Linked DNA regions of Anaerobacillus alkaliphilus. The protein of the gene in region 1 interacts with the protein of each later gene in a pairwise test. Links are inferred from orthologs where the notes say so. Each region holds a gene or a part of one and is shown in the gene's direction. Other genes may lie near its edges.

Evidence for each region.
Region 2: the proteins of tuf (region 1) and DS745_RS18845 interact in binary tests that used the Bacillus subtilis proteins (3 or more experiments, as listed by UniProt). The link is inferred for Anaerobacillus alkaliphilus from one-to-one orthologs.
Region 3: the proteins of tuf (region 1) and mreB interact in binary tests that used the Bacillus subtilis proteins (3 or more experiments, as listed by UniProt). The link is inferred for Anaerobacillus alkaliphilus from one-to-one orthologs.

Annotation. Positions count from the first base shown.
Region 1 is NZ_QOUX01000019.1:27,383-32,725, forward strand. The notes cover bases 196-2,994. They hold tuf (elongation factor Tu), read left to right. Parts: upstream 196-899; coding sequence 900-2,090; downstream 2,091-2,994. Other genes in these bases: fusA (elongation factor G), read left to right, coding at 196-780; DS745_RS04505 (nuclease-related domain-containing protein), read right to left, coding at 2,669-2,994. Outside these bases: more of fusA, read left to right, coding at 1-195; more of DS745_RS04505, read right to left, coding at 2,995-3,589; rpsJ (30S ribosomal protein S10), read left to right, coding at 3,966-4,274; rplC (50S ribosomal protein L3), read left to right, coding at 4,342-4,971; rplD (50S ribosomal protein L4), read left to right, coding at 4,998-5,343. UniProt on the Bacillus subtilis protein: GTP hydrolase that promotes the GTP-dependent binding of aminoacyl-tRNA to the A-site of ribosomes during protein biosynthesis.
Region 2 is NZ_QOUX01000046.1:736,193-741,698, reverse strand. What follows is about bases 1,591-4,552. They hold DS745_RS18845 (rod shape-determining protein), read left to right. Parts: upstream 1,591-2,533; coding sequence 2,534-3,571; downstream 3,572-4,552. Other genes in these bases: mreD (rod shape-determining protein MreD), read left to right, coding at 4,463-4,552; mreC (rod shape-determining protein MreC), read left to right, coding at 3,585-4,463; radC (RadC family protein), read left to right, coding at 1,636-2,325. In the rest of the region: aspA (aspartate ammonia-lyase), read left to right, coding at 1-893; DS745_RS18855 (Maf family protein), read left to right, coding at 1,015-1,584; more of mreD, read left to right, coding at 4,553-5,023; septum site-determining protein MinC, read left to right, coding at 5,054-5,506.
Region 3 is NZ_QOUX01000020.1:22,125-27,470, forward strand. The notes cover bases 1,147-3,948. They hold mreB (rod shape-determining protein), read left to right. Parts: upstream 1,147-1,946; coding sequence 1,947-2,951; downstream 2,952-3,948. Other genes in these bases: spoIIID (sporulation transcriptional regulator SpoIIID), read left to right, coding at 1,556-1,840; DS745_RS04885 (flagellar hook-basal body protein), read left to right, coding at 3,021-3,830. Also shown: DS745_RS04870 (nuclease-related domain-containing protein), read left to right, coding at 401-763; DS745_RS04890 (flagellar hook-basal body protein), read left to right, coding at 3,952-4,788; DS745_RS04895 (DNA-directed RNA polymerase subunit beta), read left to right, coding at 4,820-5,086; 3-hydroxyacyl-ACP dehydratase FabZ, read left to right, coding at 5,185-5,346. UniProt on the Bacillus subtilis protein: Forms membrane-associated dynamic filaments that are essential for cell shape determination. Acts by regulating cell wall synthesis and cell elongation, and thus cell shape.

The DNA of each region.
Region 1 (5,343 bases):
CCAACGTTCAAAACTCACACTGATGAAGAAACTGGTCAAACGATCATCGCTGGTATGGGTGAGCTTCACTTAGATATCATCGTTGACCGTATGCGTCGTGAATTTAAAGTTGAAGCTAACGTAGGTGCTCCACAGGTAGCTTACCGTGAAACAATCCGTAAATCGGCTAAAGTTGAAGGTAAGTTCGTACGTCAGTCTGGTGGTCGTGGACAATACGGTCACGTTTGGATTGAATTCTCACCACTTGAAGAAGGAGAAGGCTTTGTCTTCGAAAACAAGATCGTTGGTGGGGTTGTACCTCGTGAATACGTACCTGCTGTTGAAGCTGGTATTAAAGAATCTATGCAAAACGGTATGCTTGCAGGTTACCCATTATTAGACCTTAAAGCTACTATCTTTGATGGATCTTACCATGACGTTGACTCTAACGAAATGGCGTTCAAAATTGCTGGATCTATGGCACTTAAGAACGCAAAAGCTCATTGTAATCCAGCTATCCTTGAGCCAATGATGAGAGTTGAAGTTGTTGTTCCTGAAGAGTACATGGGAGACATCATGGGAGATGTAACAAGCCGTCGTGGACGTGTAGAAGGTATGGAAGCACGTGGAAATGCGCAAGTAGTTCGTGCAATGGTTCCACTTTCTGAAATGTTCGGTTACGCAACATCTTTACGCTCTCGTACACAAGGACGCGGAACATACTCAATGCACTTCGATCATTATGAAGAAGTACCGAAGAGTATCTCTGAAGAAATCATTAAGAAGCAAACAGGACAATAATTTTCCAAGATTATTGTATCTGAGTTTAAAATGTTGTAATCTAAGAAAGGTGGTTTAAGGATCGCCTTTCCTAAAAAAATTATAAATTAATTTCCAATTATTTAAGGAGGCTTTTCAAAATGGGTAAAGAAAAATTTGACCGTTCGAAAACGCATGCTAACGTTGGTACAATCGGACACGTTGACCATGGTAAAACTACATTAACTGCTGCAATCTCTACAGTACTTCACAAGAAGTCTGGTAAAGGTACAGCTATGGCTTATGATCAAATCGATGGTGCTCCAGAAGAGCGTGAGCGTGGTATCACAATCTCAACTGCACACGTTGAGTACGAAACTGATGCTCGTCACTATGCACACGTTGACTGCCCAGGACATGCTGACTATGTTAAAAACATGATCACTGGTGCTGCTCAAATGGACGGCGGAATTTTAGTAGTATCTGCTGCTGACGGCCCAATGCCACAAACTCGTGAACACATTCTTTTATCTCGTCAAGTAGGTGTACCATACCTTGTTGTATTCATGAACAAGTGTGACATGGTAGACGACGAAGAATTATTAGAATTAGTTGAAATGGAAATCCGTGATCTTCTTAGTGAATACGACTTCCCAGGAGACGACATTCCTGTAATCAAAGGTTCTGCTCTTAAAGCTCTTGAAGGAGACGCTGAGTGGGAAGCTAAAATCTTCGAACTTATGGATGCTGTAGATTCTTATATTCCAACACCACCTCGTCAAACTGACAAGCCTTTCATGATGCCAGTTGAGGATGTATTCTCAATTACTGGACGTGGAACAGTTGCTACTGGACGCGTTGAGCGTGGAGTAGTTAAAGTTGGGGATGTAGTAGAAATCCTTGGTTTAACTGAAGAGCCAAAATCAACAACTGTAACTGGTGTTGAAATGTTCCGTAAGCTTCTTGACTATGCTGAAGCTGGAGACAACATTGGTGCTTTACTTCGTGGTGTATCTCGTGATGACATCCAACGTGGACAAATCCTTGCTAAGCCAGGAACTGTAAAAGCTCACACTAAGTTCAAATCAGAAGTTTACGTTCTTTCAAAAGAAGAGGGTGGACGTCACACTCCATTCTTCTCTAACTACCGTCCACAGTTCTACTTCCGTACAACTGACGTAACTGGAATCATCCAACTTCCAGAAGGCGTTGAGATGGTAATGCCTGGTGACAACATCGAAATGACTGTTGAACTAATCGCTCCAATCGGTATCGAAGAAGGAACTAAGTTCTCTATTCGTGAAGGTGGCCGTACTGTAGGCGCTGGAGTAGTAGCAACAATCATGGAGTAATCTCCATAAATATAAGGTAGCTCCTACGGGGGCTACCTTTTTAATTAGGATTAATTGGATTGAGTTTTGAGTAGTTGGGGCTAGAGTTTAAAGTATTTTTAAGATGAATATGTGCGAACCGACGACAGATCTGTAAGCAACTGTAAAAAGCGTAATCGATTCGAGTTGAACCGATGAAGGATCTGTAAGCAACTGTAAAAAGCGTGATCGATTCGAGTTGAACCGATGAAGGATCTGTAAGCAACTGTAAAAAGCGTAATCGATTCGAGTTGAACCGATGAAGGATCTGTAAGCAACTGTAAAAAGCGTAATCGATTCGAGTTGAACCGATGAAGGATCTGTAAGCAACTGTAAAAAGCGTGATCGATTCGAGTTGAACCGATGAAGGATCTGTAAGCAACTGTAAAAAGCGTAATCGATTCGAGTTGAACCGACGAAGGATCTGTAAGTAACTGTAAAATTCGTTATCGTTTCGGCCTAAATCGACGACAAATCTGTTAGTAATTGTAAAACCCTTAATCGATTCGGTGCTATCCGCCAACACAACTGTAAAAATAGCACATTATTCTATAAATTAGCTAGATTTTTTTAATGTAATGCAAAGCTTTACCCGCTCCTACCACTTTAAAATTATCCATGAGAATTCTTTGTATAATATACTTAGAACTTACTATCCTGCACCAGTCCCAAACAATATTCTTAGTAATTCTTACATCCGGAAACAAAAGAGCAAATTCTCCCACACTCCTCAACACACCACTTTCAACAGTCTCCTTAAAACCACACTTACCACAACTAAGCAAGTGAGCCTCCTTCATCCCACTGTAAAAAGAACCACAAGTTGGACATACGATCCCTTTCTTAATATCATCATACTGGTATTTAGGGACAAGGCTATATGGATTTTTACTGATATGCAAATCTAATAGTTTTTCAGCTAACTTGAAATGATTATTATTAAGCTTTAGTGAGGAGTTAAGTTTGAAATCATAGATATGTCGATTGATTTGTGTAGGGTAAATAATGGGTTGATGGATAGGGGAATTATATAAATGAAATTCAGGGTTAACAAAAATGAGGTGACTATCGATGGTGCAATTAAAACCAATTTGCTTTAGTAAGCGTCGTAAGGAGGAATCGCTTCGCTTTAATTGAAGCAGCGGGTCTTTAATTTCAGTCTTACCAAGAGTAAACCACCTGTCACTCTCAAAATAATAATCTCCTTCAAAGTTTTTAACTTCATATATATATACTTTCTCAGGAGCTATCAAGACTTTATCAAGTTGAAATAAGGAATTATTAATTTCGAGTAAGAGGTCGTTAAGAATAAGACAATTACTCCTCTGGTGATCAATCATATGATCAAAAGCTAGTTCACCTTCGTAACCTTTCTCCAAGTTAAAATAATGTTGCTTATCTTTCTCTGAAAGCTCCATACGTAAATACAGCTGGCGAAACAAAAGTAACTCTTCACTTTCACAACGTTCTTTAATAACCATATACCACAACCTCTCTATTTAATATCCTAATTTTACAACTAGCTAAACATATAAACAATCTATATTATATAGAAGGAAACAGAATTAACTTCCCGTTAAAGCTATTGGAAGAAATTATATTCTGCATACATGCATAAATTTTTCAGCCAAAGCTTGCAAATAGTTTAACATGTATATATAATAGTAAAAGTGCGACCGGTACTTAAAGAAAACACTTGCTTTCTTCTAGTATAATCTATATAATAGATAATGTTGGTCGTTGACAGCGATGATGCGGAAGGTTGCTGACACACCCGAGCCCGTTGCCATGGTGAAGGTGAGGAAATTTTCGCGGAGTATGTCTATTTATAAAATGGACGATAAAGGAGGTTATTACATGGCAAAGCAAAAAATTCGCATTCGTTTAAAGGCTTATGATCACAGAATTCTAGATCAATCTGCTGAAAAAATCGTAGAAACAGCTAAACGTTCAGGTGCTCAAGTTTCTGGACCGATCCCTCTTCCTACAGAGAAGTCAATCTACACGATTTTAAGAGCGGTTCATAAGTACAAAGATTCTCGTGAGCAGTTTGAAATGCGCACACATAAGCGTCTAATTGATATTGTGAACCCAACTCCACAAACTGTGGATGCTTTAATGCGTTTAGACTTACCGTCAGGCGTAGATATCGAAATCAAACTTTAATAGTTAGACCAAACAAACACTTAATGGCAAAACAATTATAAATTATATATATCAGGAGGTGTGACTCATGACCAAAGGAATCTTAGGGAAAAAATTAGGAATGACTCAAGTATTCACTGAAAAAGGTGACGTGGTGCCAGTAACTGTTATCGAAGCTACTCCAAACGTTGTCCTTCAAAAGAAATCAGTTGAATCAGACGGATACGTTGCGATCCAATTAGGATATGATGATGTGAAAGCATCGCGCGTAACGAAACCAGCAAAAGGTCATGCTGAAAAGGCCAATGCTAATCCTAAGCGCTACATGAAGGAAATTCGTGGCACTGACTTTGCTGCTTACGAAGTTGGTCAAGAAGTCAAAGTAGATACATTTAGTGAAGGTGACATCGTTGACGTAACAGGTGTTTCTAAAGGAAAAGGTTTCCAAGGATCTATCAAACGTCATAACCAATCACGTGGACCAATGGCTCACGGATCGCGTTATCACCGTCGTCCTGGTTCGATGGGACCAGTTGCTCCAAACCGCGTATTCAAAGGTAAATTATTACCTGGACGTATGGGTGGCGAACAAATCACTGTACAAAATTTAGAGATCGTTAAGGTAGATACAGAGCGTAACTTACTTTTAGTTAAAGGTAATGTTCCTGGAGCTAGAAAAGGCTATGTAACTATCAAGAGCGCTGTTAAAGCGAACTAATCGACAGAAAGAAAGGAGGATACCTCATGCCGAAAGTTGCATTATTTAATCAAAACGGAACACAAGTTGGTGATATCGAATTATCAGAAGCTGTGTTCGGTATTGAGCCAAATCAAAATGTATTACACGATGCTGTTGTGATGCAGCAAGCTTCATTACGTCAAGGAACACATGATGTGAAAGGACGTTCAGAAGTACGTGGTGGCGGACGTAAACCGTGGCGTCAAAAAGGAACTGGTCGCGCAAGACAAGGTTCTATCAGATCACCTCAATGGGTTGGTGGTGGAGTTGTATTCGGACCAACACCTCGTAGCTATAGCTACAAATTACCTAAAAAAGTACGTCGTTTAGCGATTAAATCAGCTTTAGCTT
Region 2 (5,506 bases), on another replicon or contig:
AATTCGATCAAGTGATAAAAATGGGCAGAACTCACTTGCAGGATGCCGTTCCAATTCGTCTCGGACAGGAATTTGGAGCATATACGAGAGTTCTTTCTAGAGATTTACAACGGATTAAAAATTCTGTTGATCATTTATATGAGATTAACATGGGAGCAACAGCTGTCGGAACAGGGTTAAATGCATTACCAGAGTATATAACGCTTGTTGTGAAGTATATTGCAGAGCATACCGGAATGCCATTTACAAATGCTGAGGACTTGGTTGATGCTACGCAAAATACCGATGCATATACAGAACTATCAAGTGCGTTAAAAATTTTAGCAATTAATTTATCGAAGATTGCTAATGATTTACGTCTCATGAGCTCAGGTCCATTGACTGGTATAAATGAGATTAATTTACCTCCTAGACAGGCTGGTTCTTCGATTATGCCAGGAAAGGTTAATCCAGTTATGGCAGAGGTAATTAACCAAATTTCGTTCCAAGTGATAGGAAACGACCATACAATATCTCTAGCATCAGAAGCGGGACAGCTGGAATTAAACGTGATGGAGCCAGTTCTTGTTTTTAATTTATTGCAATCATTAACAATCCTTCAAAATGGTTTGAACGTATTTAGAGAATATTGTATTGAGGGTATAACTGCAAACATTGAGCGTTGCCGCGAAATGGTTGAGAACAGTGTCGGAATTATTACAGCAATTAATCCACATGTCGGATATGAAGTAGCGGCAAGGGTAGCCAAAGAAGCCATCCAAACAAAACGGCCAGTTCGTGAAATTTGTATAGAAAAAGGAATTCTATCAGAAGAAGAATTAAACGTTATTCTTGATGCCAATGAAATGACTGCACCAGGGATAGCTGGAGCAAATTTATTATTTAGAAAGTAATTTTTTTTGAAAAAAGAATTGAAATTTTTGTACATGATTTGCTATGCTAAACGTATCCTTTGTACAATTTTTTCGTTCTTTTTTCTTATCTACAGATAAATTGAAGCAAAGGAGAATTTCTGTGAAAAAACTCATTTTAGCCTCAGGCTCACCTCGCCGCAAACAACTGCTAGAACAAGGGCAGTTACAATTCTCTATTTCCACAAGCACTGTTGACGAAACCATCACTGAACCACTAAATCCAGAAGAAGTAGTAGAGCAACTATCGTTAAGAAAAGCTCAAGATGTATTTAGCCGTTTTGACGATTCAATAATTATTGGAGCAGATACAATTGTTTCTATAAATGGAACTATTTTAGGGAAGCCTAAGGACGAAGAAGAGGCTTTTCAAATGCTACAACAATTATCTGGGAATGAACATGACGTCTACACAGGTGTAGCTATTCTTTCAAAGGAAAAAACAATCGTATTCCATGAACGAACGATTGTATCCTTTTGGGAACTTACTACTGCAGAAATTGAAGACTATATTTCAAGTGGCGAGCCTTTTGATAAGGCTGGTTCCTATGGGATTCAAGGATTAGGTGCGTTATTTGTAAAAAAAATAAATGGTGATTACTTCAACGTTGTAGGCTTACCGTTAGCGAGGACAGTGAGAGAGTTACAAAACTTTCAAAATTCAATTTCGTGATCGGGAGTTGCCTCTAACGTCGCTTCTCCCAGTAAAAGGAGGAGTTTAAGTATGGGAGTAAAGCCACTTATGATTCGTGACGTTCCAACAGAAGAAAGGCCAAGGGAAAAGATGTTAAAAGAAGGGGTACACGTACTAACAAATCAAGAGCTAATTGCGATCATCTTAGGTACTGGGACTAGGGAAGAGTCAGTATTGCAGTTGGCACAACGAATTTTATATGACTTTCAAGGCCTAAGGTTCTTGAGAGAGTCCTCAGTTGATGAACTGACCAAGATTAAAGGAATCGGGAATTCCAAAGCTGTTCAATTACTGGCTGCTCTAGAACTTGGAAGTAGGGTCCATAAATTTCAACAAGAGGATCGTATTATTATTCGTTCTCCCGAAGACGTATCACGCTTTATGATGGAGGATATGCGTTTTTTAACGCAAGAGCATTTTGTAGCCCTCTATCTAAATACAAAAAATCACGTCATTCACAAGAAGACAATTTTTATCGGGAGCTTAAATGCATCTATCGTTCATCCAAGAGAGGTTTTTAAAGAAGCGTTTCGACATTCTGCAGCATCCATCATTTGTTTGCATAATCATCCTAGTGGTGACCCAGCACCGAGTAAAGAGGACATAGAAGTCACAAAACGCTTAGTTGAAACAGGAAAAGTCATCGGGATAGAAATGCTGGACCATATCATTATCGGGGACAGAAAATTTGTTAGCTTGAAGGAAAAAGGCTACGTATAATGTGGAATTGTGAATTACGGAATTCTGAATTGATATTGCTCTGCTTCGAAGCTTGGCATCATCTGTCACAATCCATAATTCAAAATTGATAATTAAAATTACTGTTCTTTTTCAATTTTTTTCAGTATAATAAAGGTTATGGATTTTAATTAAGCAACCAGAATTTACTTAAATGAGCTTATGCTTTCCATTGAAGGGAGATACATAGATGTTTGGTGGTTTTTCAAAAGATTTAGGAATAGATTTAGGCACAGCTAATACGCTAGTGTATGTGAAGGGAAAAGGAATTATCGTTCGTGAACCTTCTGTAGTAGCGATTAGAACAGATACAGGAACAATTGAAGCAGTAGGAAATGACGCGAAAAACATGATCGGTCGTACACCAGGGAATATTGTGGCGGTTCGTCCAATGAAAGATGGTGTTATTGCTGATTTTGATACGACAGCAACAATGATGAAGTACTTCATCAGACAGGCTCAACGTAACCGTTCAATTTTTACCCGTAAACCGAATGTAATGGTTTGTGTTCCATCTGGGATTACAGCGGTTGAGAAGAGAGCAGTTGAAGACGCTACGAAGCAAGCAGGAGCGAGAGAGGCATATACGATTGAGGAGCCTTTTGCAGCAGCTATTGGCGCAGATTTACCTGTGTGGGAACCAACTGGAAGTATGGTAGTTGATATCGGTGGTGGTACGACAGAAGTAGCAATTATCTCACTTGGAGGTATTGTTACAAGTCAATCCATCCGTGTTGCTGGTGATGAAATGGATGATGCAATTATTCAGTACATTAAGAAGACCTATAATCTAATGATCGGTGAGCGGACAGCAGAAGCAGTTAAGTTTGAAATTGGTTCGGCTGGTATTCCTGAAGGTATCGATGATATGGAAATTCGCGGTCGTGATTTAGTAACAGGTCTACCAAAGACAATTACGATTACTGCACGTGAAATTGCTGAAGCATTAGAAGATACAGTAAGTACGATTATTGAAGCGGTGAAGAATACGTTGGAGAAGTCTCCACCTGAACTAGCTGCTGATATTATGGATCGTGGAATTGTGCTAACAGGTGGTGGTGGGTTATTACGTAACCTTGACCGTGTCTTAAGTGATCAGACGCATATGCCTGTGTTAGTTGCTGAAAATCCATTAGATTGTGTTGCTATTGGAACAGGAAGGGCATTAGAAAACCTTCATTTATTCCGTTCTAAGGCAGGAATTACCGTTCGTTCAAATCGTAAGTAAGTAGGTGTGTTCAATGCCCCAATTTTTTTCAAATAAAAGACTAATAGTGCTTCTCGTTAGTATAATTCTGTTGGTGGCATTAATAGGCTATTCCATGAGTGATCGACGAAGCTTAACATGGCCCGAACAGTTTATGAAAGATTCAGTAGGTTGGGTCCAAACCATGTTTAAACAACCCGCTCTTTATGTAGCGGGTTTCTTTGAGAATGTAAATGAAATGAGAAACATTTACGATGAAAATCGAGTATTAAAAACACATTTAGATCAATATGCACAAACGGCTGTTGAAGTAAATGTACTACGACGACAAAATGAACAACTTAAAGAAGCACTAGATATTAAAGAGAGTTTATATGATTACAACATCATACCTGCTCTTGTCATTCATCGTTCTCCAGACCGCTGGAATGAGTTTGTTGGGATAAATAAAGGAGAGCAAGATGGGATTGAACGAGATATGGCTGTAATCACGTCCAAGGGATTAGTTGGAAAGGTGAGGCATGTCTCTCAATTTACTTCCACTGTCCAACTTCTAAGAGATCATGATCGTACAAACAGGATATCGGCAATGGTTGATGGTGAAGAAACTGAAGTTTTTGGATTTATTGAAGGATTCGATGAGCAAACTGGTGCATTGATGCTTCGAAAGATTGAAGCAGATGCAGAAATTGAAGAAGGTCAAACAGTTGTAACATCTGGATTAGGCGGGATATTCCCGCGTGGATTATTAGTGGGGAAAGTTGTTCGGGTTGAAGCTGACGAGTATGGGTTAACGAAAAATGCTTTTGTTGAACCGTCAGCAAGTTTCCATAATTTAGATTATGTTATGATCATTAAACGAAATGCACCAGCTATAGATGAAAGAATTTTAGTAGAAGAGGAGGAAGACTAATGCAACGTTTTCTTCTTCCTTTTATTATTTTTCTTCTGTTTATCATTGAAGGAACGATTATGCAAATTATAACCCCTGAAAGATTTGGGTCAGACTATATTATCATTCCTCGTTTTGCTTTTGTAGTAGTCATTATTGTTGCTATATTTTTTGGGAGAACGACAGGTACCGTATATGCTTTGGTCCTGGGTTTGCTTCAAGATGTCATATACACGCATGTATTAGGTGTTTATATGTTTAGTATGGCTTTCATTACATATTTACTCGGTTTTTCTTTTAAAGTTTTCCAAAAAAATCTGTTTCTATTAATCATTACAGCTGTTTTTGGGACGATCCTTTTAGATTACCTAGTATATGGAATATACTCTATGATTGGTATTACAACAATTCTTCATAATCTATTTTTTTATGAGCGTTTGATGCCAAGTCTGATCGTAAATACTGTCTTTTTAATAATTTTTTCCTTTCCATTACGAAAGTTATTAATTTTCTTACAAAATAAAGACGATATTGAAGAAAAAATCCATAAAAGAAAAAGGGATTTCAGGTGGCAACGTTGAATAAAACAAAGTTGAGGTGAACTTTGGACCATGGTAAAAACAAACTACGTAACGATAAGAGGAACCAAAGAAGGCCTAATCTTAATTTTAGACGACGAATGTTCGTTTTCTGAACTAGTTAGTGAGCTCGAAGAAAAGCTTTCCTCAAATTACCCACAAATATCAGAAGGACCTGCAGTAAATGTTAAGGTTTCAGTAGGTCATCGGTATTTATCAGATGAACACAAACAAAAGTTAACAGCGGTTATTAGTGGACAAAAAAGTTTTGTTATTACCCAAATTGAATCAAATGTAATGACAAAAGAAGAGGCAGAACTTATCCGAAAAGAAGCACAAACGACGACACTCGTAAAAGTGGTTCGCTCGGGACAAGTATTGACGTTTACTGGAAATATATTACTTATAGGTGATGTGAACCCTGGTGGAACGGTACTGGCTACCGGGAACATATATATTCTAGGTGTCTTACGTGGAATTGCCCAT
Region 3 (5,346 bases), on another replicon or contig:
TATTATTAAAACACCAATTTTATTCTTATTAAAGAACGTAAATTGAAATTTAGCGACATTGCATAGCGGTTGAAACGGAATAGTCAAATGCTCAAGAAGAAAGACAAGCTAGTAGTAAGTGCTGGAGATTTGAGTGTGGTCACCTAAATTAGGGTTATATTTAGGCATTTGATAGAAAAAAGCTTCTAATTGATAGAATAACTGAAGTATTTGATAGAATAATTAATTCAAATGATAGAAAAAGCTCTTTAATTGATAGAAAAACTTTTATTTAATAGAAAAAAGCTTTTTAAAGGGTAACGGCAACTTAGTTAGGATGATTTAAAAATGATAATTAACTAAATTGTCACGGCCAAGTACAGGACTTTACCTTATAATTATTTAAAAAAGGAGTGATCAAATGACGAAAAACAAGCGAGAACAGTCGCCCTACCTTCAAGCCCTACAAGCTCTTAAGCTGCGAATACTTCCAGAGCATCCGAAACTACCATTAATTAACGAAAAATTACGTCGACAACTCTCAGGTTACCGAGGTGAGTGCGCAGTAGACTATCAATTAACCTACCTACCCGAAAAAGACTACATAATTCTCCGTGGAATTCGCCTTTATACTGGAGAACACTACTTCCAAATTGATACCCTATTAATTACACTGAAATTCCTGCTTATTATAGAAGCAAAAAGTCATGCTGGAGAAGTTACGATTGATGAAAAAAACCATCAAATGGTCCAAGAGATCGATGGGACGAGGAAGGTTTACTAGGATCCTTTAATCCAAATATATTTTCATGAACATAACCTCAGAAAATGGTTAAATCAACAAGGCTACGCTCAAATTCCAATTCTCGCGTTAGTTGTTTTTACAAATCCCAACACCATCCTTCACACTATTTCTAACAAAGTTCTACGAAATGAATTTCTCACCATCAAAATAAACCTACTTGAAAAAACTCATCCCGAAACTAACATAACCAATAAAGAAATAAAAAAGTTAGCAAAACAAATCCAAAAACAACATCAACCGCTCCTGCCGAATCTCCTACAGGAATTTGACATTAAGGAAGAAGAACTATTAACCGGTGTTCATTGTCCGAGTTGTAACTATCTTCCGATGGCTAGAGTACATGGCACCTGGAAATGCCCCAAATGCCAAACCAAGGCCCCAGAAGCCCACCTTACCGCGATTTCTCATTATTCTTTATTAATTAGCCCTACTTTTACAAACAAACAAATTGGAAATTTTCTAAAAGTCACAAACTCACTCCAAATGAACCGCCTCCTTCAACCTCCTAAAATCGCTCGAATTGGTACCACAAAAGCAAGAATTTACAAAATTCTAAATTAAAGACCTCGTCCTATTACCTTTTTATGCATATATACCCGTCTACCTTAATAAAATGTTACAAATCAAAAGTTATCAAACGAAGGGCCTAAGAAAACTGGACGGGGGCGTATTGAAATGAGAAGTCATCTTTACATATAAGGGATGAATTTTTATAACGGGACAGCTTCAGTCTAGCTCGCGGGACCCTCATTGAATTAGGAGGCGAGAGGTGTGCACGATTACATCAAAGAACGAACAATCAAGATTGGCAGGTACATCGTCGAGACAAGGAAAACCGTCCGAACAATTGCAAAAGAGTTTGGCGTTTCCAAAAGCACAGTTCACAAGGATCTAACAGAGCGATTGCCTGAAATCAACGCAGAGCTGGCAAATGAAGTGAAGGAAATTTTGGAGTACCACAAGTCGATCCGTCATTTACGTGGTGGAGAGGCGACGAAGGTTAAGTATCAGAAAACGGAACCAGTACAAAAGAAGTTAGCTGAAACACAATCTTAATCTGAAAAAATTTTCCCTGCAGTGACAATATATGATAAAATATTACATTAGATATAAACTATTTAGTGATAGATGAATCGGCTACCAAAAGCAGGGAGGAAAAATCATGTTTGGCAGGGACATTGGAATTGATTTAGGAACGGCAAATGTACTCGTTCACGTAAAAGGAAGAGGCATTGTGCTAAATGAACCTTCAGTTGTTGCAATAGATACACATACGAATAAAGTACTTGCAGTAGGAGATGAGGCGTTCCGAATGGTGGGACGTACTCCAGGAAATATTGTTGCGCTTCGTCCGATGAAAGACGGCGTAATTGCAAACTTTGACTTAACAGAATCAATGCTTAAACATTTCTTAGACAAAGTTAATGTACGAGGATTTTTGGCGAAGCCTAGAATTCTAATTTGCTGCCCAACAAACATTACCTCAGTTGAGCAAAAAGCAATTCGTGAAGCTGCAGAAAAAAGTGGCGGAAAAAACGTGTATTTGGAAGAAGAACCAAAAGTTGCGGCAATTGGAGCAGGCATGGATATTTACCAACCAAGCGGTAACATGGTCGTAGACATAGGCGGTGGGACAACAGATGTTGCTGTATTATCAATGGGCGATATTGTCACCGCCTCTTCAATTAAAGTCGCAGGGGACAGGTTTGATCAAGAAATACTCCACTATATAAAGAAGCAATATAAGTTGTTGATCGGTGAACGTACGGCTGAAATGATTAAAATGCAAGTGGCAACTGTTTTTAAAGGTAGTCGTACGGAAGAAATTGACATCCGTGGACGTGATTTAGTCAGTGGACTTCCACGTACCATTACCGTATACTCAGATGAGATACATAAAGCACTTGAAGAGCCGGTTTCACACATTGTACAAGCCTCCAAAAGTGTCTTAGAGCAAACTCCACCTGAACTTTCTGCTGATATCATTGATCGCGGTGTAATTCTTACAGGTGGTGGCGCATTATTACATGGACTTGACCTTCTCCTTGCTGAAGAATTAAAAGTTCCAGTACTGATTGCCGATGAGCCGATGCAATGTGTCGCTAAAGGAACGGGTATTTTACTTGAAAACTTGGACAAGGTGTCGAAGCGAAAATATAAATTCTAAATTTTACAATTGAAAATATAAGTCCTATAAACCGATATATAAAGAAACAAACCATAGGGGTGAAATAAAATGATCCGTGGATTTTATACGTCTGCTGCCGGAATGATCTCACAGCAACGACGCCAGGAAATGATAACAAACAACTTAGCGAACGTGAATACACCAGGCTATCGTGCTGATGATGCGTCATTACGCGCGTTCCCAAACATGCTAATTAAAGCGATGGGAGTCGACAATCGCCCCTTAGGGAAGTCTCACACGGTCGGTGAATTAAGTACAGGAGTGTACCTTCAAGAACGCACGATGAATTTTCGCCAAGGAGATATTCATGAGACCGGAAACAGTACAGACATCGCCTTACTTCAAGGTGTCGTACCTATGAATGAAGAAACAGGTCGTCCTGGTTCATTATTTTTTACTGTTGAAAATCAAAATGGTGAAGTACGTTACACAAGGAACGGAAATTTTACAATAGATGGACAAGGTTTCCTTACGACAAGTGAGGGTCATTATGTCCTTGATAATAACGGAACAAGAATTAATGTTGGTAGTGAGGATTTTCAGATGTCTAGAGAAGGCTTACTATCTACAGGTGCTCAGATCAACGTAGCATTTGTTCAAGATCCGAACCAATTAGTAAAAGAAGGAAACGGACTCCTTCGTTACGCGGGTGGACAAGCTGTCGTATCAGCAATCGGTAATCCGAATATGACATTCCAATTGCAACAAGGCTTTGTTGAGCGTTCAAATGTTGACTCTGCGCAGGCAATGACAGATATGATGACAGCGTTCCGTGCCTTTGAAGCAAACCAAAAAATACTTCAAGCATATGACCAAAGCCTAGAAAAAGCAGTAAACCAGATTGGAAGGCTAGGATAAAAGATAATTAGGAATTATCAATTATGAATTGTCAATTGGGTTGAGGGCTTTGCTTCGAAGTTTCACTTTCAATAATTCATAATTCTTAATTGACAATTGACAATTATAAAGAGGTGCTTTCATGAATCGATCGATGATTACGGCAACAGTGACGATGGGCCAATTGCAAAAACAGTTAGATACAATATCTAATAATGTAGCAAACGTAAATACTACTGGTTTCAAACGTCGTGATGTTCAATTTCAAGACTTGCTATTTCAACAACTGAATAATCAACCTGTGGCAAGACAAGAAGTTGGTCGTAATACACCCCTTGGATTACGTATGGGCACGGGAGCGCGGGTTTCGCAAACAGCCTTAAGAATGGAACAAGGTGCCATTATGCAAACTGGACGCACACTTGATCTTGCCTTAGGTGATAAAAACTTACTTTTTGAAGTAGTTAGTACGGATGGAGCACGCCAGTTTACGAGAGATGGTGCCTTTTACTTTACACCTAATCCTAACAATGAAAATGAAGTTTATTTAGTAACTTCAGACGGACGATACGTAATGTCTGAAACTGGACAAGCTATCACAATTCCTGCAAGGCACGAGTCCTTACTAATTACCGAAACTGGCCGTATTCTTGTTACGACGAAAGGTGCTAATAACCAAGATGTTGAACAAGAGGTTGCAAGACTTCAAATTGTTCAAATAAATAAACCGCAATTGCTACAAAATATGGGTGACAATTATTTTGGTTTTCCTAATCTTGAGGCACTCGGTCTAAATTATCAAGATGTACTAGAAGGGGTTCCTGGTAGACTAATTCAGGGGGCACTTGAAGGCTCCAATGTTGACTTAGGAAAAGAAATGAGTGACCTCATTTTAGCGCAACGAGCATATCAATTTAACACACGTTCTATTTCTATCGCTGATCAAATGATGGGACTAGTAAATAATATTAGAGGGTAAGTTTTACTCTAGAATAAAAAGGTGTAGGTACATGACTAAAGACATTGAAAACCAATCGTCAAATAGAGAGCAAATCCGGAAAAAGAAGGAAGAAAGAAAAAAGCGTAATCGGCGTAAGCCAATTCGTATCTTCCCAATTTGGTTACGCATTGTGTTCGTGACAATAATTTTTGCTGCGAGTATCCTAGCTGGCGCCATGTTTGGTTATGGTGTTGTTGGTGATGGTGAACCGAAGGATGTCTTAGGAAAGGGTCCTTGGTTAAAAATTTATGATATCATCTATGGGGACGGAGATTAAGGCTGTGAGAACAATTTATGTTTTCGCAGCTTTTTTGTTTTGGAAAATTGTGATACAATCTAATTATTATCTGTTACTAATAGGAGGTACTAATTGTTATGTTAGATATCCAACAAATCAAAGAAATTATCCCGCATCGTTATCCATTTTTACTTGTAGATCGAATTCTTGAAGTAGAAGAAGGGAAACGAGCGGTTGGAATTAAAAATGTGACTGCTAATGAAGAGTTTTTTAACGGACATTTCCCGGAGTTTCCGGTG